3 regions of the Cellulosimicrobium sp. NPDC057127 genome follow, and region 1 is predicted to be linked to each of the others. Evidence: predicted binding sites of a transcription regulator. Region 1 holds the regulator's gene; each other region holds the start of a gene.
What was found. Region 1 encodes LexA, which represses DNA repair genes until DNA is damaged. Its sites were predicted from a motif close to TCGAACANNTGTTCGA; they were not measured.

Region 1 (7,986 bases):
CGCTGCGCCGGCTCGGGCTCGACCACGTCGATGTCTTCTACAGCCACCGGTTCGACCCGTCGACGCCGATCGCCGAGACCGTCGGCGCGCTCGCCACCGCGGTGCGCTCCGGTCGCGCGCGCTACGCGGGCATCTCCTCCTACTCGGCCCGGCGCACGCTCGAGGCCCTCGCGGTCGCCGCGGACGTCGGTGTCGACCTCGTCGTGACGCAGGTCTCGTACTCGATGCTCAACCGCTGGATCGAGGAGCCCGACACGTCGGGGCGCAGCGTGCTCGACGTGGCGAGCGGCGCCGGCATGGGCGTGGTCGCCTTCTCACCGCTCGCCCAGGGCATGCTCACCGACCGGTACCTGCGGGGCACTCCGGACGGCTCGCGCGCCGCGCGCGGCGGCCCGCTGCGCCCGGAGTTCCTCTCGCCGGAGAACCTCGACCACGTGAGGCGCCTCGACGCGCTCGCTCGCGCCCACGGGCGTCCGCTCGCGCGCACGGCGATCGCCTGGGCGATGCGCGACCCGCGCGTCACGACCGTCCTCGTCGGCGCGCGCACGACCGCCCAGCTGGACGACAGCCTCGCGGCCCTCGACGACGCCCCGCTCTCCGCCGAGGAGGTCGCGGCCGTGGCGGCGATCCCGCCCGACACCGGCATCAACCTCTGGGCCTCGCGGTCGAGCGACCTCTGACCGCACGGCGCTGTCGCGCGGACCGTCAGCGCGTCGTGGCCGTCTCGCCCGCGGCGGTGTCGCTGCCTGCGGTCGTCCCGGCCCCGCTCGCCGGGGGCTCGCCCGCGTCGCCCGGGCCGCGGTCGGCGCCGGCTGCCCGCGCCTCGGCCCGCTCGGCCCGGTCCACGCGCAGCGACGTGATCGCGCTCTCGAAGTCCTCGAGCGAGTCGAACGCCTGGTAGACGCTCGCGAACCGCAGGTACGCGACCTCGTCGAGCTCTCGCAGCGGGCCGAGGATCGCGAGACCGATCTCGTACGCGTCGAGCTCGGCGCTGCCGCTGGCACGGATCGTCTCCTCGACGCGCTGCGCGAGCAGCGCGAGGTCGTCCTCGTTCACGGGACGGCCCTGGCACGCCTTGCGGACGCCGGTGACGATCTTCTCGCGGGAGAAGGGCTCGGTGACCCCGGAGCGCTTGACGACGGACAGGCTCGCCGTCTCGATGGTGGTGAACCGACGCTGGCACTGCGGGCACTGCCGGCGGCGGCGGATCGACGCACCGTCGTCGGACGTGCGCGAGTCGACGACGCGGGAGTCCGCGTGGCGGCAGAACGGGCAGTGCATGGCGGTCTCCTCGAGCAGGGGTCGCCGTACCGGCGCACGCGCGCGGCAGGGCGCGACGAACGTATGCCGTCGCGAGGCGACGGCGCAACACGCCGCGCGGCACGACGGGCGGCTCGTCGACGTCCTGCGGACGGGCGCACCCGCGGGCGCAGCAGAACGGGGGCGGCCGTTGCCGACCGCCCCCGTCGGGACGCCCCCGTCCCCATCTCGCGCGCGACTCGCCTCGCGCGCGGCGACGTGCTCAGGAGTCGCGATCTCGCGCGCCCTCCTCCCTCCTGCCCGGCCCCCCAGCCCGGCGTGTGAGGTAGCACTAACTTAGGGCTCCCTAAGGCAGAGCGCAAGCCCCGCGCGCGATCGACCGGGCGGACCACCCGACGTCGCCGCGCTGCGACGGGAGCCGGGTGCCGCCGCACGCAGGTGCGGCGGTCAGGGCTCGACCGGCAGCAGGAGACGCTGGCCCGTGACGAGGCCCGACGACGACAACCCGTTGAGCTCTGCGAGCCGCGCCACCACGTCACGCACGTCGTCCCCCGGGCCGGCGAGCTGCTGCGCGTGCCCCCAGAGGGTCTCCCCGGCCGTCACGACGTGAACGCGGACCTCGACCGGCTCGCCCGGCGCCCCGGCGACGGCGACGCCCGCGCGCACGGCGAGCAGCGCGACCGCGACGACGAGGAGCACCAGGACGAGCCGCCCCCGGCGGGTGAGGCGCAGCGTTGCCGCCCCGCCGCGCGGCGGCACGCCCGCGCGGCGAGACCCGTGGGCGGATGATGGGTAGGCCCACGTCGTGGTCGTGCTGGTCATCTCGATCTCCGTCCCGCCCCGCGGGGCCGGAGCGCCTTCCCCGGTCGCTCCGGCCCCGCACGGCACGTCGTCGACCTGGCGAGGTCGAACACCTGTACGTAGAACACCTGTACGAATGTCTACCACGATCCGCCGACACAGTCGAGTGCCTGTCGAACAGGTGTTTGATTCGCGCGGCTCTCTCCCCTAGCCTGGGACCAGGCCGCTTCGCCGGACATGTCCGTCCGGCGAGGGCGCCACGGACGGGACGGCCGCAGGTGCCCCGCCGACGGCGAGCAGCGCCGCCGGCGGGACGACGAGGGAGACGACGATGGCGGGACGAGGCAGGGACACGAGCGGCGGGCTCGCCGAGGTGCGGGAGCTGCCGGACGGCACCGCCGGCGAGGACGGCCTCACGCCGCGCCAGCGCCTGGTCCTCGAGACGATCCGCTCCTGCGTCGAGACGCGCGGCTACCCGCCGAGCATGCGAGAGATCGGCGAGGCCGTGGGTCTCACGAGCCCGTCCTCCGTCAAGCACCAGCTCACGACGCTCGAGCGCAAGGGCTTCCTGCGGCGCGATCCCCACCGCCCGCGCGCGATCGAGGTCGTGCACCCGGCCGCGGCGTCGGAGGACGCACCGCGGACGGCGCTGACGGCCGTGGACACGGTGGCCGCGCCCGCGCCCGCGGTCGCCGTGCACGACGAGGCCCACCCGACCCCGTCGTTCGTGCCCGTCGTGGGCCGCATCGCCGCCGGCGGTCCCATCCTCGCGGAGCAGGTCGTGGAGGACGTCTTCCCGCTGCCGCGCCAGCTCGTGGGCGACGGCGAGCTGTTCCTCCTGCGGGTCCAGGGCGACTCGATGGTCGACGCGGCGATCTGCGACGGCGACTGGGTGGTCGTCCGGCGGCAGAACGTGGCGGAGAACGGCGAGATCGTCGCCGCGATGATCGACGGCGAGGCCACGGTGAAGACGTTCAAGCGCGCCGACGGCCACGTCTGGCTGCTGCCGCACAACGCGTCCTACGAGCCCATCCTCGGCGACGAGGCACAGGTGCTCGGCCGGGTCGTGTCGGTGCTGCGCAGCCTCTGACTCAGAGCCCGAAGCGCCGCGCCGCCGCCCGCAGCGACTCGGCCGACGCCTGCAGGCCCGCGAGCTCGTCGGCGGCGAGCGGCACCTCCACCCGCTCGACGGCACCACGACGGTCGACCAGCGTCGGCAGGGACAGGCACACGTCGTCGATCCCGTGGTCGCCGTCGAGCAGCGTCGACACGGGCAGGATGCGGTGCTCGTCGCCGAGCACGGCCTCGATGATGCGCGTGCCCGCCAGCCCCACGGCGTAGTTGGTCGCGCCCTTGCCCTCGATGATCCGGTACGCGGACTGCACGACCTCGCGCGCGATCTCGTCGCGGACGTCCTCGGTCAGCGCGGGACGACCGCTCAGGCCGGACCAGTCCAGGAGCGGAACACCGCCGATGGTCGCGGAGCTCCACAGCGGGATCTCGCTGTCGCCGTGCTCGCCGGCGACGTAGGCGTGCACGTTCTGGACCGCGACGCCGCACTGCTGCGCGACGAGGAAGCGCAGTCGTGAGGAGTCGAGGACCGTCCCGCTGCCGAACAGCTGCTGCGGGGCCAGCCCGGAGATCTTGAGCGCCGCGTAGGTCACGATGTCGACGGGGTTGGTGACCATGACGTAGACGGCGTCCGGCGCGACCTCGACGAGGCCGGGGAGGATCGACCGCATGAGACCGATGGTCGTCCCGGCGAGATCGAGGCGCGTCTGCCCCGGCTTCTGCTTCGCGCCGGCGGTGACCACGACGACGTCCGCCCCCGCGCACACGGCGACGTCGTCGGACCCCTCGACACGCGCCATCGGCATGAACTGGATGCCGTGCTGCAGGTCCAGCACCTCGGCCTCGACCTTCGCGCGGTTCACGTCGAGCATCGCGACGGTCCGGGCCGCGCCGCGCATCAGTGCGGCGTAGGCGAGGGTCGACCCGACCGCGCCGGCGCCGACGATCGCGAGCTTCGTGGTGCGCGACCCGGGGGTCCCCGCACCGGCCCCGGCCGGGGTCGGGCGCGTGCCGTCGTGGTCCTGCGGTGCCGTGCTCATCCTGCCTCCGTCTCGTCGGTCCGGGGTCAGCCTAGGGCGACGAGACGGCGCAGCGCAGCGGTGGCGACGTCTCGGTCGGTCGTCTGCCAGAACTCCGGCATCGAGCGGGTGAGGAACGTGCCGTAGCGCGCCGTCGCGAGTCGCGGGTCGAGCACGGCCACCACGCCGCGGTCGCTCGTGGAGCGCACGAGCCGGCCGGCACCCTGCGCGAGCAGCAGCGCGGCGTGCGTCGCGGAGACCTGCATGAACCCGTTGCCCCCGGCCGCCTCGACCGCGCGCGCCCGCGCGGAGCGCACCGGGTCGTCCGGTCGCGGGAAGGGGATGCGGTCGATGAGCACGAGCTGGCACGACGGACCGGGGACGTCCACTCCCTGCCACAGGGAGAGGGTGCCGAACAGGCACGTCGCGGGATCCTCGGCGAACTGGCGCACGAGTGTGGGCAGCTGGTCGTCGCCCTGGCACAGCACGGGCACGTCGAGCCGCTCGCGCATCGCCTCGGCGGCCGCGACCGCGGCCCGTCGCGAGGAGAACAGGCCGAGAGTGCGCCCACCGGCCGCCTCGACGAGCGCGGCGATCTCGTCGAGCTGGTGCTCGGTCGCCGCCTCCCGGCCGGGCGTCGGCAGGTGCTTGGCGACGTACAGGATCCCCTGCCGGGCGTAGTCGAAGGGGCTGCCCACGTCCATCCCGCGCCACGGCGGGCTGTCGTCGTCGGTGCCCGGGCCGCCGAGGCCGAACGTGCGCGCGACGGCGTCGAACGTCCCGCCCAGCGCGAGCGTGGCCGAGGTGAAGACGCCCGTGCGCTCGGTCAGCAGGTGCGTGCGGATGAGACCGGAGACGCCGAGCGGCGCGGCGTGCAGCCGGCTCGCGCCCTCGCCGAAGCGGTCCGGCGACGACCACGCGCCCTCCCCCGGGCGCGAGCACCACAGCACGTCGTGCCCCGTGGGGTCGGCGGCCATGCGCTCGGCGACCTCGAACAGCTGGAGGACGGCCGACTGCGCCATCTTCAGCCCCGTGTCGGGCGTCGCGGGCTTCGTCGCGCCGGTCTCCGGCTTGAGCCGCGTGAGCACCTCGCGCGCAGCGTCGCGCACTGCGGCGACGGCCGTGCGCGCACCCTCGGGCAGCCCCTCGGGGAAGCGCTCGGCGGGGAGCGCACCGACGACGGTGCCGAACGCGGCCGAGGCCGCGTCGAGCGCCTCGGTCGTCACCCCACCGTGACGCCGGGCGAGCCGCGCGGCGCCCTCGATCGCCGGGACGGACAGGTCGACCGTCGCCGCGGCGGTCACGCGGTCGGCGAGCTCGTGGGCCTCGTCGACCACGAGCACGTCGTGCTCCGGCAGGACCCCGGGCGAGCCCATGGCGGCGATGCCCAGCATCGCGTGGTTCGTCACGACGACGTCGGCCTCGCGCGCCGACGCCCGGGCCCGTTCGGGGAAGCACTCCGCGAGCAGCGGGCAGCGCTGGCCGAGGCACTCGAGCGCCGTGACCGACACCTGGCGCCACGCCTTGTCGCTCACGCCGGGCACGAGGTCGTCCCGGTCCCCGGTGCCCGTCTCCTGCGCCCACTCGCGCAGACGCACCACCTGCTCCCCGAGGGATGCCGCGCCCGCATCCCCACGGGCCGGCGGATGGTCCGCGGCACCGGCCGACTCCCCCGGCAGGTCGAACAGCGTCGGCTCATCGGACGGGTAGCCGCCCGCGATCTTGTGCAGGCACAGGTAGTTGTGCCACCCCTTGAGCAGCGCGATCGTCGCCGGCCGGGGCAGCTCGTCCCCGACGGCCTCCGCGACGAGGGGCAGGTCGCGCGTGATCACCTGGCGCTGGAGCGCGAGGGTCGCCGTCGACACGACGACGCGCTCGTCCGTGGCGACCGCGTGCCGCACGGCGGGCACGAGGTAGCCGAGCGACTTGCCGGTGCCGGTGCCCGCCTGGACCACGAGGTGCTCGCCCTCGTGGATCGACCCGGCGACGGCGCGCGCCATCGCGTGCTGCCCGTCGCGGCGGGCCCCGCCGAGGCGCCCGACCGCCAGGTCGAGCAGGGTGTCCACGTCCGGCACACCCGCCAGCGTCGCGGCGTCGCGCGGCGCGACGGCGTCCGCCTCCGCCGTGTCGTCGGCGGAGCGGGGCGAGGCGGGCGGGGCGGGCGGCACCCGCCGAGTCTACGGTCGGGCACCGACCTCTCCCGCGCCCGGTGGCGTCCTTGTGGAGGACGCACGACGGGCCGCGCGCAGGACCGGACCGTGCGCGCGGCGCCGTCGGGACGGCGGTACGGCCTCAGGCGCGGACCGCGGCCCCCGTGAGCTCGGCGGCGAGCGCCTCCGCGACGCGTCCGCGCAGCAGCGTGCCCTCGGCCGTGTGCTCCTCGTGGTCGATCTCGCCCTCGGTGTGCACACGGTGCACGAGGTCGCCGCGGCTGTAGGGCACGACGACGTCGATCGTGACGTCCGGGCGGGGCAGCTCGCGCGCGATGAGGGCGCGCAGCTCCTCCACGCCCTGGCCCGTGTGCGCCGAGACCACGACGGTGCGCGGCTCACGGCGCCGGATCCGGTCGACCACCTCGGGGTCGGCGACGTCGGCCTTGTTGAGCACGACCACCTCGGGCACGTCCTCCACGCCCGGGATGTCGGCGAGCACGTGCCGCACCGCGGCGATCTGGCCCTCCGGGTCCGGGTGGGACGCGTCGACGACGTGCAGCAGCAGGTCGGAGTCGCCGACCTCCTCGAGCGTGGAACGGAACGCCTCGACGAGCTGGTGCGGCAGCGCGCGCACGAAGCCGACCGTGTCGGCGAGCGTGTAGACGCGCCCGTCCTCGGTGCGGGTGCGCCGGACCGTCGGGTCGAGCGTCGCGAACAGGGCGTTCTCGACGAGCACGCCGGCGCCGGTGACCGCGTTGAGCAGGCTCGACTTGCCCGCGTTGGTGTAGCCCGCGATCGCGACGGACGGGACCGCGTGCCGCCGGCGCGACGAGCGCTTCGTCTCCCGCCCGGGCGCCATCGCGGCGATCTCGCGCCGCAGCTTGGCCATGCGGTTGCGGATGCGGCGGCGGTCGAGCTCGATCTTCGTCTCGCCCGGGCCGCGCGAGCCCATGCCGGCGCCCGCGCCACCGACCTGCCCGCCGGCCTGCCGCGACATCGACTCGCCCCAGCCGCGCAGGCGCGGCAGGAGGTACTCGAGCTGGGCGAGCTCGACCTGGGCCTTGCCCTCCCGGGACTTCGCGTGCTGCGCGAAGATGTCGAGGATCAGCGCGGTCCGGTCGACGACCTTGACCTTGACGATGTCCTCCAGCGCGCGGCGCTGCGACGGGGCGAGCTCGCCGTCGACGACGACCGTGTCCGCGCCGGTCGCGGCGACGACGTCCGCCAGCTCCTCGGCCTTGCCGGACCCGAGGTACGTGCCGGGGTCGGGCTTCGCGCGCTTCTGGATCACGCCGTCGAGCACCTGGGAGCCCGCCGTCTCGGCGAGGGCAGCCAGCTCCCGCAGGGAGATCTCCGCCTCCTGCGCGGTCCGCGCCGCGCCGTCCTCGCGGGGGTCGTTGCCAGGGCTCCACAGCCCGACGAGCACGACCTTCTCGAGGCGCAGCTGCCGGTACTCGACCTCGGTGACGTCCTGGAGCTCGGTCGACAGGCCCGCGACGCGGCGCAGCGCGCTGCGCTCGGCGAGGTCGAGCTGCTCGCCGTCGTGCTGCGCGTGGACCGTGCCGCCCTCGGCGCGCGCCGTCCCGGCCCGAGCGAGCACCCGCGCCACGACGTCGCTCGCGAGGTCCCGCGGCACGTCGGCCGGCTCCTGGTGAGCCGTCGTGGGGTTCGCAGGGGTCTGG
Region 2 (7,986 bases), on a different contig from region 1:
CGTCGTCGCCGTCGCGCTGCTTCTCGGCTGGACCCTGTGGGTCGCCGCGTCCCGCCTCGACCGGCTGCACCGCAAGGTCATGGCGTCCCGGCTGGCGCTCGACGCCCAGCTCGTGCGGCGGGCGTCGGCGACCGTCGACCTCGCCGCGTCCGGGGAGCTCGACCCGGCCACGTCGGTGCTCCTCGCGGAGGCGGCCCACGCCGTCCTCGACGACGACGCCGACGCCCGCCGGCTCGTCGAGAGCGTGCCCGGGCTGGGCGACGAGAGCGGTGCGCGTCCGCGACGGCTGCTCGGCGGGATGGCACCGTCGCGCGCCCTCGCGGAGTCCGACCTGTCCGCGACGCTGCGCTCGGCGTTCGAGAGCCCGGACGACGTCGCCGAGCTCCGCTCCGGCCCGGTCGGCGAGGAGCTCCTCGGGCACCTCGCCGCGGCCTGGTACCGCGCGCAGCTCGCACGCCGGTTCCACAACGAGGCGGTCGCCCAGGCCCAGCGTGTGCGGCACAAGTGGTGGGTGCGCCTGTTCCGCCTCGCGGGGCACGCCCCGATGCCCGTGACGGTCGAGCTCGACGACACGTGGCCGCCCGGGCTCGGGCGACCCGTGGAGCTCGCGTCCGGCGTGTCCTGAGCGGCAGTACGATGGCCCCGTTGCGCGGGCCGCAGGAGAGCCCGCACCCGTGCGTGCTCGCCTCCCCGCCGGCTCTCGCGGCCGGTCGGCCGTGCCGGCCGCGACGCCCCGACCCGAAGGTGTGAGATCCCGGTGACCAACGTGTCCGACACCAGCACCCCCGCCCCGTCCGACGCCGCAGGCGCCCCGACCGGTCGATCGACCGCCGCCGTCGGCACCGCGAAGGTCAAGCGCGGCATGGCGGAGATGCTCAAGGGCGGCGTGATCATGGACGTCGTCACGCCCGAGCAGGCGAAGATCGCCGAGGACGCCGGCGCCGTCGCCGTCATGGCCCTCGAGCGGGTCCCGGCCGACATCCGTGCCCAGGGCGGCGTCTCGCGCATGTCCGACCCGGACATGATCGACGGGATCGTCGAGGCCGTCTCGATCCCGGTGATGGCGAAGGCGCGCATCGGCCACTTCGTCGAGGCGCAGGTGCTGCAGTCCCTCGGCGTCGACTACGTCGACGAGTCCGAGGTGCTCACGCCCGCGGACTACGCGAACCACATCGACAAGTGGCAGTTCACGGTGCCGTTCGTGTGCGGGGCGACGAACCTCGGCGAGGCCCTGCGTCGCATCACCGAGGGCGCGGCGATGATCCGCTCCAAGGGCGAGGCGGGCACAGGCGACGTCTCGAACGCCACGACGCACATGCGCACGATCCGCGCCGAGATCCGCCGGCTCACCTCGCTGCCCGAGGACGAGCTGTTCGTCGCGGCGAAGGAGCTGCAGGCGCCGTACGAGCTCGTCCGGGAGGTGGCGGCCACCGGCACGCTCCCCGTCGTGATGTTCACGGCCGGCGGCATCGCGACGCCCGCCGACGCCGCGATGATGATGCAGCTCGGCGCCGAGGGCGTGTTCGTGGGCTCGGGCATCTTCAAGTCGGGCAACCCGGCGCAGCGCGCGTCCGCGATCGTCAAGGCCACCACGTTCTACGACGACCCCGACGTCATCGCGAAGGTGTCGCGCGGCCTCGGCGAGGCCATGGTCGGCATCAACGTCGACGACATCCCGGTGCCGCACCGGCTGGCCGAGCGCGGCTGGTGATCCCCTCGCGCGCGGACGTCCTGCGGTGACGCACGACGGTGCAGCGCCGTCGTCCCTGGGCCCCGACTGGGTGCTCGGGGACGACGGCCTGTACTTCCGGCGCGGCGCGCGCGTCCTGCTGCTCGACGACGCCGACCGCCTGCTGCTCGTACGCGGCCACGACGTCGACCAGCCCCAGCGGTCGTGGTGGTTCACGGTCGGCGGCGGGATCGACGACGGCGAGAGCGACGCCGACGCAGCGCTGCGCGAGGTGCGCGAGGAGACGGGGATCGCGCTCGACCCCGACGCGCTCGTCGGCCCCGTCCTGACCCGCAGCGCGATCTTCGACTTCTACCGGCAGCACTGCCGCCAGGACGAGGTGTTCTACGTCGCGCGGCTGCGCGGTGCCGTCCTCGCCGGGCACCAGCTCAGCCGCGACGGCTGGACCGACGTCGAGGTCGACGTCGTCGACGAGCTGCGGTGGTGGTCGCTCGACGACCTCGCGCAGGTCGACATCGAGGTGTTCCCCGAAGGCCTGGCCGACCTGGTGCGGCCCCTGCTGGGCGGCTGGGACGGCGTCACCCGGCACCTCGGGCTCGCGCACGAGCACTGACAGCGGGAGCGCCGCGCCGGCGCCGTCGGGGCGGGTGCAGCGCCCGGAGGGTGCCGCTCAGCGCCGCGCGGCCACGCGCCAGACGATCCCGCCCGCGAGCAGACCGGCGCCCACCACACCGCCGCCGACCGCGACGACCGCCGCGGCCACGGTCCCCCCGACGGTCGCGAAGAACTCTCCGAACCGCCAGCCCTCGGTGACGACGAACGCCGACGTGCCCGGCGCGGACGCGACGGAGACGGTGCACGTCGCGTCGGTGGCCGCGGTGAACTCGGCGACCGTCTCCGCCGTCGCCCCGCCTGCCGACGAGGAACCCGACACGGACGGCGCGGACACCGTCGGCACGCCCGACCCCCCGCAGTCGACCGCGACCTCCCGCGGACCGAGCGACCCGCCGTCCACCGCCCACACCGCGTACGTCGTACCGCCCGACACGGCGAGCTCCGCCGCGCCCGGGACCGGTCCGGACGCGAGCGCGGCCGACCCGGGACCGCCCGCGGCGTCGACCACCCCGACCGGGACGGCGCGCACGAACAGCACCACGGCGAGCACCCCCGCCACGAGAGCCGCCACGAGCAGGGCGGCACCGGTGACGACCAGCGCCGTCGCACCCCGCGCGGCGCGGCGCGGCCCCGTGGGCGGGGGCGGGACCCGCGCGCCGGGCGGGGAACCGTACGGAGGGACGGGCTGCGGGGGCGGGGCGAACGTCACGTCGGCGAGGCTACCGGCCGACGTATCATCACCCCTCGTGACGATCACGATCGGTGTCCTCGCCCTCCAGGGCGACGTGCGCGAGCACCTCGCCGCGCTCGAGGCCGCCGGAGCGCGCGCCGTGACGGTGCGACGTCCGGAGGAGCTCGCGCGCGTCGACGGGATCGTGCTGCCCGGCGGCGAGTCGACGACGATCGACAAGCTGCTGAGGATCTTCGACCTCGCCGAGCCGCTGCGCGCACGCATCGACGCCGGGCTGCCCGTCTACGGCTCGTGCGCCGGGATGATCCTCCTCGCGGACCGCATCCTCGCCGGCACGGCCGACCAGCGCACCGTCGGCGGCCTCGACGTGACGGTGCGGCGCAACGCGTTCGGCCGCCAGGTGGACTCGTTCGAGACCGACCTGCCGTTCGCCGGCCTGCCCGGTGACGACCCGTCGCTGCACGCCGTGTTCATCCGCGCGCCCTGGGTGGAGGACGTCGGGGAGGGCGTCGAGGTGCTCGCGCGGATCCCCGACGCGAGCACCCCCGGCATCCCGGAGGCCGCCGCCGGTAGGATCGTCGCAGTCCAGCAGGGATCGCTGCTCGCCACCTCGTTCCACCCGGAGATCTCCGGGGACACGCGCGTGCACGAGCTGTTCGTCGAGATCGCGAAGGGGTAAGTACGCATGTCCGGGCACTCCAAGTGGGCCACGACCAAGCACAAGAAGGCGGCGATCGACGCCAAGCGTGGCAAGCTCTTCGCGAAGCTGATCAAGAACATCGAGGTCGCCGCGCGCACCGGCGGGGGCGATCCCGCCGGCAACCCCACGCTCTTCGACGCCGTCCAGAAGGCGAAGAAGTCGTCGGTCCCGAACGACAACATCGACCGCGCCGTCAAGCGCGGCTCCGGCGAGGGCGCCGACGCCGTCGACTACCAGACGATCATGTACGAGGGCTACGGGACCAACGGCATCGCCGTGCTCGTCGAGTGCCTCACCGACAACAAGAACCGTGCCGCCGCCGAGGTCCGCACCGCGTTCTCCCGCAACGGTGGCAGCCTCGCCGACCCGGGCTCCGTGTCGTACCTGTTCTCCCGCAAGGGACTCGTCGTCGTGCCCAAGGCCGACGGCGTCACGGAGGACGACGTCATGCTCGCCGCGCTCGACGCCGGGGCCGAGGAGGTCTCCGACCAGGGCGAGGTCATCGAGGTGCTGTGCGAGGCGAGCGACCTCGTCGCCGTGCGCACCGCCATCCAGGACGCCGGCATCGAGTACGACTCCGCCGACTCCGTGTGGCACCCGTCCATGCAGGTCGAGGTCGACGCCGACGGTGCGCGCAAGATCCTGCGGCTCATCGACGCGCTCGAGGACAGCGACGACGTGCAGAACGTCTACGCGAACTTCGACGCGTCGGACGAGGTGATGGCGGAGCTCGAGAACGACGACTGACTTGTCGTCGCCGTCGGCCGCCGGGGGTCGGGTCACCGGCGGCCCGGGACGGATCGTGCGCGCGGTCTACCATCCGCGCCGCTCGTCCCTCGCGCCGCTCCCGCCAGGCCCGTCCACGACCGCGCGCATCCCGCCCCGCCCCGCCCGCGACGCCTCGCCACCGCGTGGCGGGCGTCGCGTGTCGTCGGCTCGTGAAAGGGTGAGCGTGTGCGCGTGCTCGGAGTGGACCCTGGTCTGACGCGGTGCGGGGTGGGGGTCGTGGACTCTCGGCCCGGGCGGAGGGCCGAGCTCGTGGCCGTCGGGGTGCTGCGGTCCGACCCGGAGCTGAGCGTGGACCTGCGGCTGCTGCGGATCGCCGAGCGGCTCGACGCGTGGCTCGACGAGCACGTGCCCGACGTCGTCGCCGTCGAGCGCGTGTTCGCCCAGCACAACGTGGGGACCGTCATGGGGACGGCGCAGGTCGCCGGCCTCGCGATGCTCGGCGCCGCGCGCCGCGGGGTCCCCGTCGCGATGCACACGCCCTCCGAGGTGAAGGCGGCCGTCACCGGGAGCGGACGCGCGGGCAAGGAGCAGGTGCAGCGCATGGTCGCCGGGATCCTCGGTCTGGGCGAGCTGCCCAAGCCCGCCGACGCCGCCGACGCCCTCGCGCTCGCCATCTGCCACCTGTGGCGCCCGGCCGGAGCGCTCCAGGGCGGCGAGCGGCACGAGCTCACCCCCGCGCAGCGCGCCTGGGCGGCCGCCGAGCGCACGGCACGCACGCGGACGCGCGCACCGCGGTAGGTCAGGACCACCCGCCGTCACGCCGTCGCGGAGCGTCGTGGACGAGCGTCGCGTCGGCCCGGCGCGACGAGGGTGTCGGTCGTCCGCGGCGTCCGGGGCCGTTGCTAGAGTGGCGCCGCGTCGTACGGGTGTTCGACGCCGATCTGAGAAGGAGCCTGCGTGATCGCCTCGCTGAGCGGGACCGTGTCGAGCGTCCGCCTCGACCGGGCGGTGCTCGAGGTCGGGGGAGTGGGGTACCTCGTGCACGCCACCCCCGCGACGCTCGCCACGCTGCGCGTGGGCGAGAGCGCCCGGCTCGCGACGAGCCTCGTCGTGCGCGAGGACTCCTTCACGCTCTACGGCTTCGCCGACGACGACGAGCGCGCGGTCTTCGAGACAGTCCAGACGGTCAGCGGCGTCGGGCCGCGCCTCGCGCTCGCGATGCTCGCGGTGCACACGCCCGACGCCCTGCGCCGGGCGGTCGCCGGCCCCGACATCCCCGCGCTGGTGCGGGTGCCGGGGATCGGCAACAAGGGTGCCCAGCGCATCGCGCTCGAGCTCGGCGACAAGCTCGGGGCGCCCACGGGCACGGACCCCGCCACCGGCGCGGCCCCGGCCGCGTCGCCGCAGGCGGAGGACCGGCGGGACCAGGTCGTCGAGGCGCTCGTCGGCCTCGGCTGGAACGTCAAGGCCGCCGACGACGCAGTTGCGACCGTGCTCGCGCAGGCCGGCGTCGACGTCGTCGAGGCCGCGGACGTCGCGGGGGCGCTGCGCGCGGCGCTGCGCGTGCTCGGCGGGCAGCGGGGCTGACGATGGCGAACTTCGACGGCGTGGGACTCGGCGACCCGGGCGAGGACGGCTTCACGTCCGAGCGGGTGGTCGCCGCCGGTGCCGACGACCTCGAGCGCGCCGCCGAGGCCGCGCTGCGTCCGCGCCGTCTGGAGGAGTTCGTCGGGCAGCGCGTCGTGCGCGACCAGCTCTCCCTCGTCCTCCAGGCGGCCCTCGCCCGCGGCGCCGCGCCCGACCACGTCCTGCTCTCCGGGCCTCCGGGGCTCGGCAAGACGACCCTCGCCATGATCATCGCCGCCGAGCTCGGCACGTCGCTGCGCGTGACCTCCGGGCCGGCGATCCAGCACGCGGGCGACCTCGCCGCCGTCCTGTCCTCGCTCGAGGAGGGCGAGGTGCTGTTCATCGACGAGATCCACCGCCTCGCCCGGCCCGCCGAGGAGCTGCTGTACGTGGCGATGGAGGACTTCCGCGTGGACGTCGTCGTCGGCAAGGGCGCGGGCGCCAGCGCGATCCCGCTGACCCTGCCGCCGTTCACCGCCGTCGGGGCGACGACGCGCGCCGGGCTGCTGCCCGCTCCGCTGCGCGACCGCTTCGGGTTCACCGGTCACCTCGACTTCTACTCGGGCGACGAGCTAGAGAGGGTGCTGACGCGCTCGGCCGGGCTCCTCGGCGTCGCGCTCGCCCCGGACGCCGCGCACGAGATCGCCGGACGCTCGCGCGGCACGCCGCGCATCGCCAACCGACTCCTGCGCCGCGTGCGCGACTGGGCGCAGGTGCGCGGCGACGGCACGCTCGACCTGCGCGCGGCGCGCGCGGCCCTCGAGGTCTACGAGGTGGACCCGATCGGGCTCGACCGCCTCGACCGCGCCGTCCTCACGGCGTTGTGCACCCGGTTCAACGGCGGGCCGGTCGGCCTCACGACCCTCGCCGTCACGGTCGGCGAGGAGGCGGAGACGGTCGAGACGGTCGCCGAGCCGTACCTCGTGCGGGAAGGACTCGTGGGTCGCACGCCCCGGGGCCGGGTCGCGACACCCGCCGCCTGGGCCCACCTCGGCCTCACGCCGCCGCGCGAGGGCGGGACGCTCTTCGACGCCTGAGCGACGGTCCGCATCGTGACCGCGGTCACAGGCCGTGAGGGCGAGGGCCTAGACTGGTCGGGATCGGCGCGGGGAACTCCACGGACGGACGGCTCGTTGGTGAACCGTGCGCGCGCGCCTAGACTGCCGCGCAGACCCCGACGAACAGGACACGTGAGACCCCGTCATGGATATCAGCTTCATCCTCATCCTCGCCCTCGCGGCCGGTGCGATGTTCCTCATGACCAGCCGCACCCGGAAGCAGCAGCGTGAGGCCCAGAACTTCCGGGCGAACCTCGCCCCGGGCCAGGAGGTCATGACGGGCTCCGGCCTCTTCGGGACCATCGTCGACGTCGACGAGGAGAACGACATCATCACCGTCGAGTCGACCCCGGGCAGCCGCACCCGCTGGCTGCGGGCCGCGATCGCCAAGCGCGTCGACGAGCCGGTCGAGGAGAGCGCCGTGGAGGGCGACGAGCCGGGCACCGAGGAAGCCCCGGCGACGGGTACCGCGACCGGTGCGACCGCCGCGTACGGCACGGCCGAGGGCACCACCCCTGCGTCGTCGGCGCGCGGCACCGACGACCTCGTGGTCCCGGACGACCTGTCGGGTCTCGACGAGGGATCCGAGAAGGACCGGGACCGTCGCGACGAGGGCACCGACAGCAAGTGACCATCCGCCGGTCGCCACGGCGACCGGTCTGACGCGGTGGGCCCGCGGGCCCACCGCACGCGCACGAGAAGAGACGGACAGTTGGCCACCAGCAGCACACGAGCGAGGCCCGTGCGGTCCCTCGTCATCCTGGGCGTCCTCGTGATCGCCCTCTTCGGCAGCCTCTTCGCGGGGACGAAGCTCGACCCGCAGACGGAGGAGGACCCGGGCGGGGCCAGCCTCACGCCAGGGCTCGCGCTCGACCTC
Region 3 (7,986 bases), on a different contig from region 1:
CGGGACTTCGCCGCGGGCGCGGCGTCCTTCTCCGGGCTCGGACCGGGACCCGCCGGCGCGACGGGAACCGGCGGGTGCTGGTCGAGGATCTCGGCGAGGAACCGGCCCGTGTGGCTGGCCTCGACGCGCGCGACCTTCTCCGGCGTGCCCTGCGCGACGACCTTCCCTCCACCGGACCCGCCCTCGGGGCCCATGTCGACGACCCAGTCGGCGCTCTTGATGACGTCGAGGTTGTGCTCGATGACCAGGACGGTGTTGCCCTTGTCGACCAGGGACTGCAGCACCCCGAGGAGCTTGCGGATGTCCTCGAAGTGCAGGCCCGTGGTCGGCTCGTCGAGGACGTAGATCGTGCGCCCGGTCGAGCGCTTCTGGAGCTCGCTCGCGAGCTTGACGCGCTGCGCCTCCCCACCCGAGAGGGTGGGAGCCGGCTGCCCGAGGCGCACGTACCCGAGCCCCACCTCGACGAGCGTCTTGAGGTGGCGCGAGATCGCGGGGACCGCGGCGAAGAACTCCGCGGCCTCCTCGATCGGCATGTCGAGGACGTCCGCCACCGTCTTGCCCTTGAAGTGAACCTCGAGCGTCTCGCGGTTGTACCGCGCGCCGTGGCACACCTCGCAGGGCACGTAGACGTCGGGCAGGAAGTTCATCTCGATCTTGAGCGTGCCGTCGCCCGAGCACGCCTCGCAGCGGCCGCCCTTGACGTTGAACGAGAACCGGCCGGGCGTGTAGCCGCGCACCTTGGCCTCGGTGGTCTCGGCGAAGAGCTTGCGCACGTGGTCCCAGACGCCCGTGTAGGTCGCCGGGTTCGAGCGCGGCGTGCGCCCGATCGGGCCCTGGTCGACGTGGACCACCTTGTCGAGCTGGTCGAGCCCGGTGACGCGCGTGTGCCGCCCCGCCACCTGGCGCGCGCCGTTGAGCTCGTTCGCCATGACGGTGTAGAGGATCGAGTTGACGAGCGTCGACTTGCCCGAGCCCGACACACCGGTGACGGCCGTGAACGTGCCGAGCGGGAAGCTGACGTCGATGCCGGTCAGGTTGTGCTCCCGCGCGCCGACGACGGTGACCTGGCGGTCGGGGTCCGTCGGGCGGCGGTGCCCGGGCAGCGGGATGCTGCGGCGTCCGGACAGGTACGCACCGGTCACCGACTCCGGCGCCTCGAGCAGCCCGGCGTAGTCGCCGGAGTGCACCACGCGCCCGCCGTGCTCGCCGGCGCCCGGGCCGATGTCGACGATCCAGTCCGCGGTGCGGATGGTGTCCTCGTCGTGCTCGACGACGATGAGCGTGTTGCCGAGGTCGCGCAGCCGGGTCAGCGTGTCGATGAGGCGGCGGTTGTCGCGCTGGTGCAGGCCGATGCTCGGCTCGTCGAGGACGTACAGCACCCCGACCAGCCCGGAGCCGATCTGCGTCGCGAGCCGGATGCGCTGCGCCTCACCGCCGGACAGCGTCGCGGCGGGGCGCTCCAGCGAGAGGTAGTCGAGGCCGACGTCGAGCAGGAACCCGAGGCGCGCGTCGATCTCCTTGAGCACCTCGGCCGCGATGGCCCGCTCCCGCTGACCGAGCTCGAGCGACCCGAGGAACTCGGCGGCCTCGCGCAGCGGCAGGCGGCACACGTCCCAGATCGACCGGTCGCCCACCTTGACGGCGAGCACCTCGGGCTTGAGCCGCGCACCCTTGCACACGGGGCACGGCACCTCGCGCATGAAGGCCTCGTACTTCTCCTTCGACCACTCGGACTCGGTCTCGGAGTGCCGCCGCTCGAGGAACGTCATGACGCCCTCGAACCCCGTCGAGTACTGCCGCTCGCGCCCCCAGCGGTTCTTGTACCGCACGTGCACCTGGTGGTTCTGGCCGTGCAGCACGGCCTTCTTCGCCCGCTCGGGCAGCGCCCGCCACGGCGTGTCCATGGAGAAACCGAGGTCGTCCGCGAGCGCCGTGAGCACGCGCTCGAAGTACTCCGACGAGACCTGCGCCCACGGCGCGACGGCGCCCTCGCGCAGCGACTTCTCGTCATCCGGGATGACGAGGTCCGGGTCGACCTCGAGGCGGAAGCCGATGCCGGTGCACTCCGGGCACGCGCCGTACGGCGCGTTGAAGGAGAACGTGCGCGGCTCGATCTCGTCGAGCGCGAGCTCGTGGTCGTTCGGGCAGGCCCGCTTCTCGGAGAAGCGGCGCTCGCGCGCCGGGTCGTCCGCGTCGGCGTCCACGAGCTCGACGACGACCAGTCCCCCGGCGAGCCCGAGCGCCGTCTCCACCGAGTCCGTGAGCCGGCGCTGCACGCCCTCGCGCGCGACCAGCCGGTCGATGACGACCTCGATGTCGTGCTTGAGCTTCTTCTCCAGGACCGGCGGGTCCGTGAGGGTGCGCACCTCGCCGTCGACGCGGGCGCGCGCGAATCCCTTGGCCTGGAGCTCCTTGAACAGCTCGGAGTACTCGCCCTTGCGGCCGCGCACCACGGGTGCGAGAACCTGGTAGCGCGTGCCCTCGGGCAGCTCGAGGAGGCGGTCGACGATCTGCTGCGGGGTCTGCGCCGTCACACGCTCGCCGCACACCGGGCAGTGCTGGGTGCCGGCCCGGGAGAACAGCAGGCGCAGGTAGTCGTAGACCTCGGTGATGGTGCCGACGGTCGAGCGCGGGTTGCGGTTCGTGGACTTCTGGTCGATCGAGACGGCCGGCGACAGGCCCTCGATGAAGTCGACGTCGGGCTTGTCCATCTGCCCGAGGAACTGGCGCGCGTACGCGGACAGCGACTCCACGTAGCGCCGCTGGCCCTCCGCGAAGATCGTGTCGAACGCCAGGGACGACTTGCCCGACCCCGACAGGCCGGTGAAGACGATGAGCTGGTCGCGCGGGAGGTCGAGCTCGACGTCGCGCAGGTTGTGCTCGCGGGCACCGGAGATGACGAGGCGATTGCTCACCGAAGAATCGTACGTCCGGCCACCGACGCTCGCACACGTGTTCGACGCCCCTCCCCCGTTCCCTCACGTCCCGGGGCGGCCTCGTCCACATCCGGCGCCTGGGGCACACTGGCGCCATGACGTACACGGGGGAGGTCGTCGTCGGCGGGCCGGCGCACGTGCGCGTCCTCGACGCCCTGGAGATCCGCAAGCTCGCGGTCGGGCCGATGGCCAACGACGCCTACCTGCTCACGTGCCGCCGTACCGGCGACCGGCTGCTCGTGGACGCCGCGGCCGAGGCCGGGCGCCTCCTCGAGCTCGTGAGGTCCGGCAGTCCCGAGGGCGCACTCGTGACCGTCGTCACCACGCACCGGCACGCCGACCACGTCGGCGCGCTCGCCGAGGTCGTCTCGGCGACCGGCGCCGCGGTCGCCGTCGGTGCGGACGACGCCGCGGCGGTGACGTCGGCCACCGGCGTGCGCGTCGACCGTGCGCTCGTCCACGGCGACACCCTCGCCGTCGGCGACGTCCGGTTGGAGGTCGTGGCGCTGCGCGGTCACACGGCCGGCTCGGTCGCCCTCGCCTACCGCGAGCCTGACCGTGTCGACGAGCCGGGGGCGAACCCGGGGCGCGTCCACCTGTTCACGGGCGACTCGCTCTTCCCGGGTGGCCTCGGCAGCACCGACCACGACGCCGCGCGGTTCGCGAGCCTTCTCGACGACGTGACCGAGCGGGTCTTCGCGCGGTTCGACGACGACACCCGGGTCTACCCGGGCCACGGCGCCGACACGACCCTGGGGGCCGAACGACCGCACCTGCCCGCCTGGCGCGCCCGGCGCTGGTGACCGGTCGCCGTCGGCCTGCTTGGATGGCGTCATGCCGTTCCACGCCGTGACCTATGTGTACGCCGACCGTCCCGCCGATCTCGACGCGCTGCGACCCGAGCACCGTGCGTTCCTGCGCGCCCTGCACGAGGACGGGACGCTGCGCGCGTCCGGCCCGCTGCCTGCCACGGCCGACGCGCGGGCGGGGGCGCTCCTGGTCCTCGAGGCCGCGTCGCCCGACGACGTCGGCCGCGTGCTCGACGCCGACCCGTTCGTCCGTGCCGGCCTCGTGGCCGAGCGGACGGTGCGTCCCTGGTCGCCCGTGATCGGCGACTGGGCCGACCGCGCCTGAGCGCCCGGTTCAGCCCTCGTCGCGCGTGCCGGCCGTGACGACGTCCGCGCCCTCCGCGGCCCGCAGGGCGCGCGTCTGCAGGAGGCTCGCCACCGTCGTCACGGCCAGCGCCCCGACGATCACGACGAGCGAGAGCCAGATCGGCACCGTGGGCACGGCCTCGACGTGCTGGCCGCCGTTGATGAACGGCACCGTGTTCTCGTGCAGCGCTTCGAGGACGAGCTTGACGCCGATGAAGCCGAGGATCACCGCGAGACCGATCGGCAGGTAGACCAGCCGTTCGAGCAGGCCGCCGAGCAGGAAGTACAGCTGGCGCAGGCCCATGAGCGCGAAGACGTTGGTCGTGAACACGATGAACGGGTCCTGCGTGAGGCCGAAGATCGCCGGGATCGAGTCGAACGCGAAGAGCAGGTCCGTGCTGCCGATCGCGAGGAACACGACGACGAGCGGCGTGAAGACCCGGCGGCCGTCCTCCACGGTGCGCACCCGACCGGCGTCGTACCGCGTGCCGATGGGCAGGACCCGGCGCAGGAGGCGGACGGCGCGGTTCTCCCGGTACTCCTCGGGCTCGTCGCCACCGACGACGAGCTTGACCGCGGTGTACACGAGGAACGCGCCGAACAGGTAGAACACCCACACGAACTGCTCGAGCACCGCGGCGCCGGCGAGGATGAAGGCGCCGCGGAGGACGAGCGCCACGATGATGCCCACCATGAGCACCCGCTGCTGCTGCGCCCGCGGCACGGCGAACCGCGCCATGATGAGGACGAACACGAAGAGGTTGTCCACCGAGAGGCTGTACTCGGTGAGCCAGCCCGCGTAGAACTCGCCCGCGGGCGCGCCGCCGCCGACCGCCGCCACGATCGCCCCGAAGACGAGCGCGAGCGCGACGTAGAAGCCGACCCACAGCGCGCTCTCGCGCACCGAGGGGACGTGGGGCCGCCGCCCGACGACGAACAGGTCGACGAGCAGCAGCACCCCCAGCGCCGTGAGCGACGCCCACTCGAACCAGAGCGGCAGCTCGTGGGTCACTCGGCGCGTTCCGGGCTCGGGTGCTCGCGCTGGTCCTCGGTCGCGACGAGGGCGCGGCGCCGGCGGTCCGCGACGAGGCTCGCGACGGTGGTGATGGTGAGCACGACCACGATGAAGCTCAGCGAGACGGGCGTCGAGATCTCCGGGATGGCCGTCACGTGCTCGCCCCCGTTGATGAACGGGACGGTGTTCTCGTGCAGCGCGTGGATGACCAGCTTGACGCCGATGAACCCGAGGATCGCCGCGAGGCCGTAGTTGAGGTACACGAGCCGGTCGAGGAGGCCGTCGATGAGGAAGTAGAGCTGGCGCAGGCCGAGCAGCGAGAACGCGTTCGCGGTGAACACGAGGTACGTCTCCTGCGTGAGGCCGAAGATCGCGGGGATCGAGTCGACCGCGAACAGCAGGTCCGCGCTGCCGATCGCCACCATGACGATGAGCATCGGCGTGATGAACCGGCGGCCGTCGATCTTCGTGGTGAGCTTGTCCTCGACGTACGTCTCGGTCGTCGGGAACAGGCGGCGCGTCAGGCGCAGCACGCCGTTCTCGTGGAACTCCTCGTCGTGGGAGGTGCCGGCGCGGGCCTGAGAGATCGCGGTCCAGATGAGGAACGCGCCGAAGATGTAGAACACCCAGGCCCAGTTCTCGATGATCGCGGCGCCCAGGAAGATGAAGATCGTGCGCAGGATCAGCGCCACGGTGATGCCGATGAGCAGCACCTTCTGCTGGTAGTCCCGCGGCACGCGGAAGCTCGTCATGATGAGGACGAAGACGAAGAGGTTGTCGACCGAGAGGCTCTTCTCGGTGATGTACCCGGCGAAGTACTCCCCGCCGTACGTGCCTCCCCACACCGCCCACACGACGCCGCCGAACAGGACGGCGATGGCGACGTAGGCGATCGACCAGCGTGTCGCCTCGCGCAGGCTCGGCGCGTGCGGGGTGCGCACGTGCCCGACGTAGTCCACCGCGAGCATCGCGACGATGGCGGCGACGGTGATGGCCCAGACCCAGATGGGGACGTCCATGCAGAGACCTCCGGTACGTAGGTGTGTTCGGGTACCGAAGGTCTCTTCCGCCACGCACCGCCACGCGCACCCGCACGGGACGCGGGCTGGTGGTTGCGGGACCGGTGACACCGGACCGACGACTGCGCCGGCCGTGATGACGACGTCACCGCGGAGGAATACTCCCCTTCAACGAGGTGCCAGCATAGGCCATGCGTCGCCCGCCCGCGGCGCGTGGTCGGCACGGTGGAGCCTCGACCTCGCCGTCGCGCCGGGCGCCGCACACCCCGTTCACTGGAGGCAGAACTCGTTGCCCTCGGGGTCGAGCATGACGATCGAGTACTCGCCGTCCTCCTCGACCTCACGCTGGACGGTGCCACCGCACGACACCAGGTGACGCGCGTGCCCACGGATGCGCGCGGCCCGCTCGTGCGCGTCAGCGGATCCCGCGCCGACGTCGACGTCGAGGTGGACGCGGTTCTTCGCGGTCTTGCGCTCGGGCACCCGCTGGAACCAGAGGCGCGGACCGACACCGTCCGGATCCACGAGCGCGTAGTGGTCGCCGAACCGCTCCGGAGGCAGACACACCCGTCGCCACGACCGTCTCACCGTCTGCCGACGCCGGTCACGCCGTCGCCGCGTGCATCTGCCGCAGCTCCTTCTTGAGCCCGCCGATCTCGTCGCGCAGCCGCGCCGCGAGCTCGAACTGCAGCTCCGCCGCGGCCGCGTGCATCTGGTCGCTCAGCTCCTGGATCAGGTCCGCGAGGTCGCTCGCCGCCGCACCCGCCAGCCGGCTGCCCGTGGCCGCACCCTCCTTGGGCCCGCCGGGGACCGGAGCCTTGCCCTTCGGGCCCTTGCCGGACTGCCGGTAGCCGCCCGCGAGGAGCTCGGCCGTGTCGATGTCCTCCCGTGCCAGCATGTCCGTGACGTCGGAGATCCGCTTGCGCAGCGGCGTCGGGTCCACACCGCGCTCGCGGTTGTACGCGATCTGCTTCTCGCGGCGGCGCTCCGTCTCCTCGATCGCCTCCTTCATCGCGGGCGTCATCTTGTCGGCGTACATGTGGACCTGGCCGGACACGTTGCGCGCCGCGCGGCCGATCGTCTGGATGAGCGACCTGGGCGAGCGCAGGAAGCCCTCCTTGTCGGCGTCGAGGATCGCCACGAGCGAGACCTCCGGCAGGTCGAGGCCCTCGCGCAGGAGGTTGATGCCGACGAGCACGTCGTACTGGCCCAGGCGCAGCTCGCGCAGCAGCTCCACGCGCCGCAGCGTGTCGACCTCGGAGTGCAGGTAGCGCACCCGGACGTCCTTCTCGAGCAGGTAGTCCGTGAGGTCCTCGGCCATCTTCTTCGTCAGCGTGGTGACGAGCACCCGCTCGTCCCGTTCGACGCGCTCGCGGATCTCGTGGAGCAGGTCGTCGATCTGCCCGGTGGTCGGCTTGACCACGACCTCCGGGTCCACCAGGCCGGTGGGTCGGATGATCTGCTCGACCACGCCGTCGGACATCGACAGCTCGTAGGACCCCGGCGTCGCCGAGAGGTACACGGTCTGCCCGATGCGCTCGACGAACTCCTCCCAGCGCAGCGGACGGTTGTCCATCGCGCTCGGGAGCCGGAAGCCGTGGTCGACGAGGCTGCGCTTGCGCGACATGTCGCCCTCGAACATCGCGCCGATCTGCGGCACGGTGACGTGCGACTCGTCGATAACGAGCAGGAAGTCCTCGGGGAAGTAGTCGAGCAGCGTGTTCGGCGCGGTGCCCGACGCGCGGCCGTCGATGTGGCGCGAGTAGTTCTCGATGCCGGAGCACGTGCCGATCTGGCGCATCATCTCGATGTCGTACGTGGTCCGCATGCGCAGCCGCTGCGCCTCCAGCAGCTTGTTCTGC

Region 2: the regulator LexA is predicted to act here: its motif matches at 5,344-5,359, upstream of ruvA (Holliday junction branch migration protein RuvA).
Region 3: the regulator LexA is predicted to act here: its motif matches at 2,945-2,960, upstream of uvrA (excinuclease ABC subunit UvrA).

What each region holds. Positions count from the first base shown of each region.
Region 1 is NZ_JBHUUP010000002.1:268,680-276,665, reverse strand. It holds gene ACFTZA_RS02995 (aldo/keto reductase) at 1-680, shown strand, start outside; gene nrdR (transcriptional regulator NrdR) at 706-1,281, opposite strand; gene ACFTZA_RS02985 (LysM peptidoglycan-binding domain-containing protein) at 1,708-2,082, opposite strand; gene lexA (transcriptional repressor LexA) at 2,393-3,151, shown strand; gene ACFTZA_RS02975 (L-lactate dehydrogenase) at 3,153-4,172, opposite strand; gene ACFTZA_RS02970 (ATP-dependent DNA helicase) at 4,199-6,319, opposite strand; gene hflX (GTPase HflX) at 6,444-7,986, opposite strand, start outside.
Region 2 is NZ_JBHUUP010000011.1:74,962-82,947, reverse strand. It holds gene ACFTZA_RS12300 (hypothetical protein) at 1-625, shown strand, start outside; gene pdxS (pyridoxal 5'-phosphate synthase lyase subunit PdxS) at 767-1,711, shown strand; gene ACFTZA_RS12290 (NUDIX hydrolase) at 1,737-2,303, shown strand; gene ACFTZA_RS12285 (hypothetical protein) at 2,361-3,014, opposite strand; gene pdxT (pyridoxal 5'-phosphate synthase glutaminase subunit PdxT) at 3,052-3,675, shown strand; gene ACFTZA_RS12275 (YebC/PmpR family DNA-binding transcriptional regulator) at 3,682-4,443, shown strand; gene ruvC (crossover junction endodeoxyribonuclease RuvC) at 4,651-5,223, shown strand; gene ruvA (Holliday junction branch migration protein RuvA) at 5,383-6,012, shown strand; gene ruvB (Holliday junction branch migration DNA helicase RuvB) at 6,015-7,088, shown strand; gene yajC (preprotein translocase subunit YajC) at 7,255-7,740, shown strand; gene secD (protein translocase subunit SecD) at 7,852-7,986, shown strand, end outside.
Region 3 is NZ_JBHUUP010000003.1:160,270-168,255, reverse strand. It holds gene uvrA (excinuclease ABC subunit UvrA) at 1-2,915, opposite strand, end outside; gene ACFTZA_RS04230 (MBL fold metallo-hydrolase) at 3,032-3,739, shown strand; gene ACFTZA_RS04225 (YciI family protein) at 3,771-4,070, shown strand; gene ACFTZA_RS04220 (TerC family protein) at 4,080-5,102, opposite strand; gene ACFTZA_RS04215 (TerC family protein) at 5,099-6,124, opposite strand; gene ACFTZA_RS04210 (VOC family protein) at 6,395-6,691, opposite strand; gene uvrB (excinuclease ABC subunit UvrB) at 6,729-7,986, opposite strand, start outside.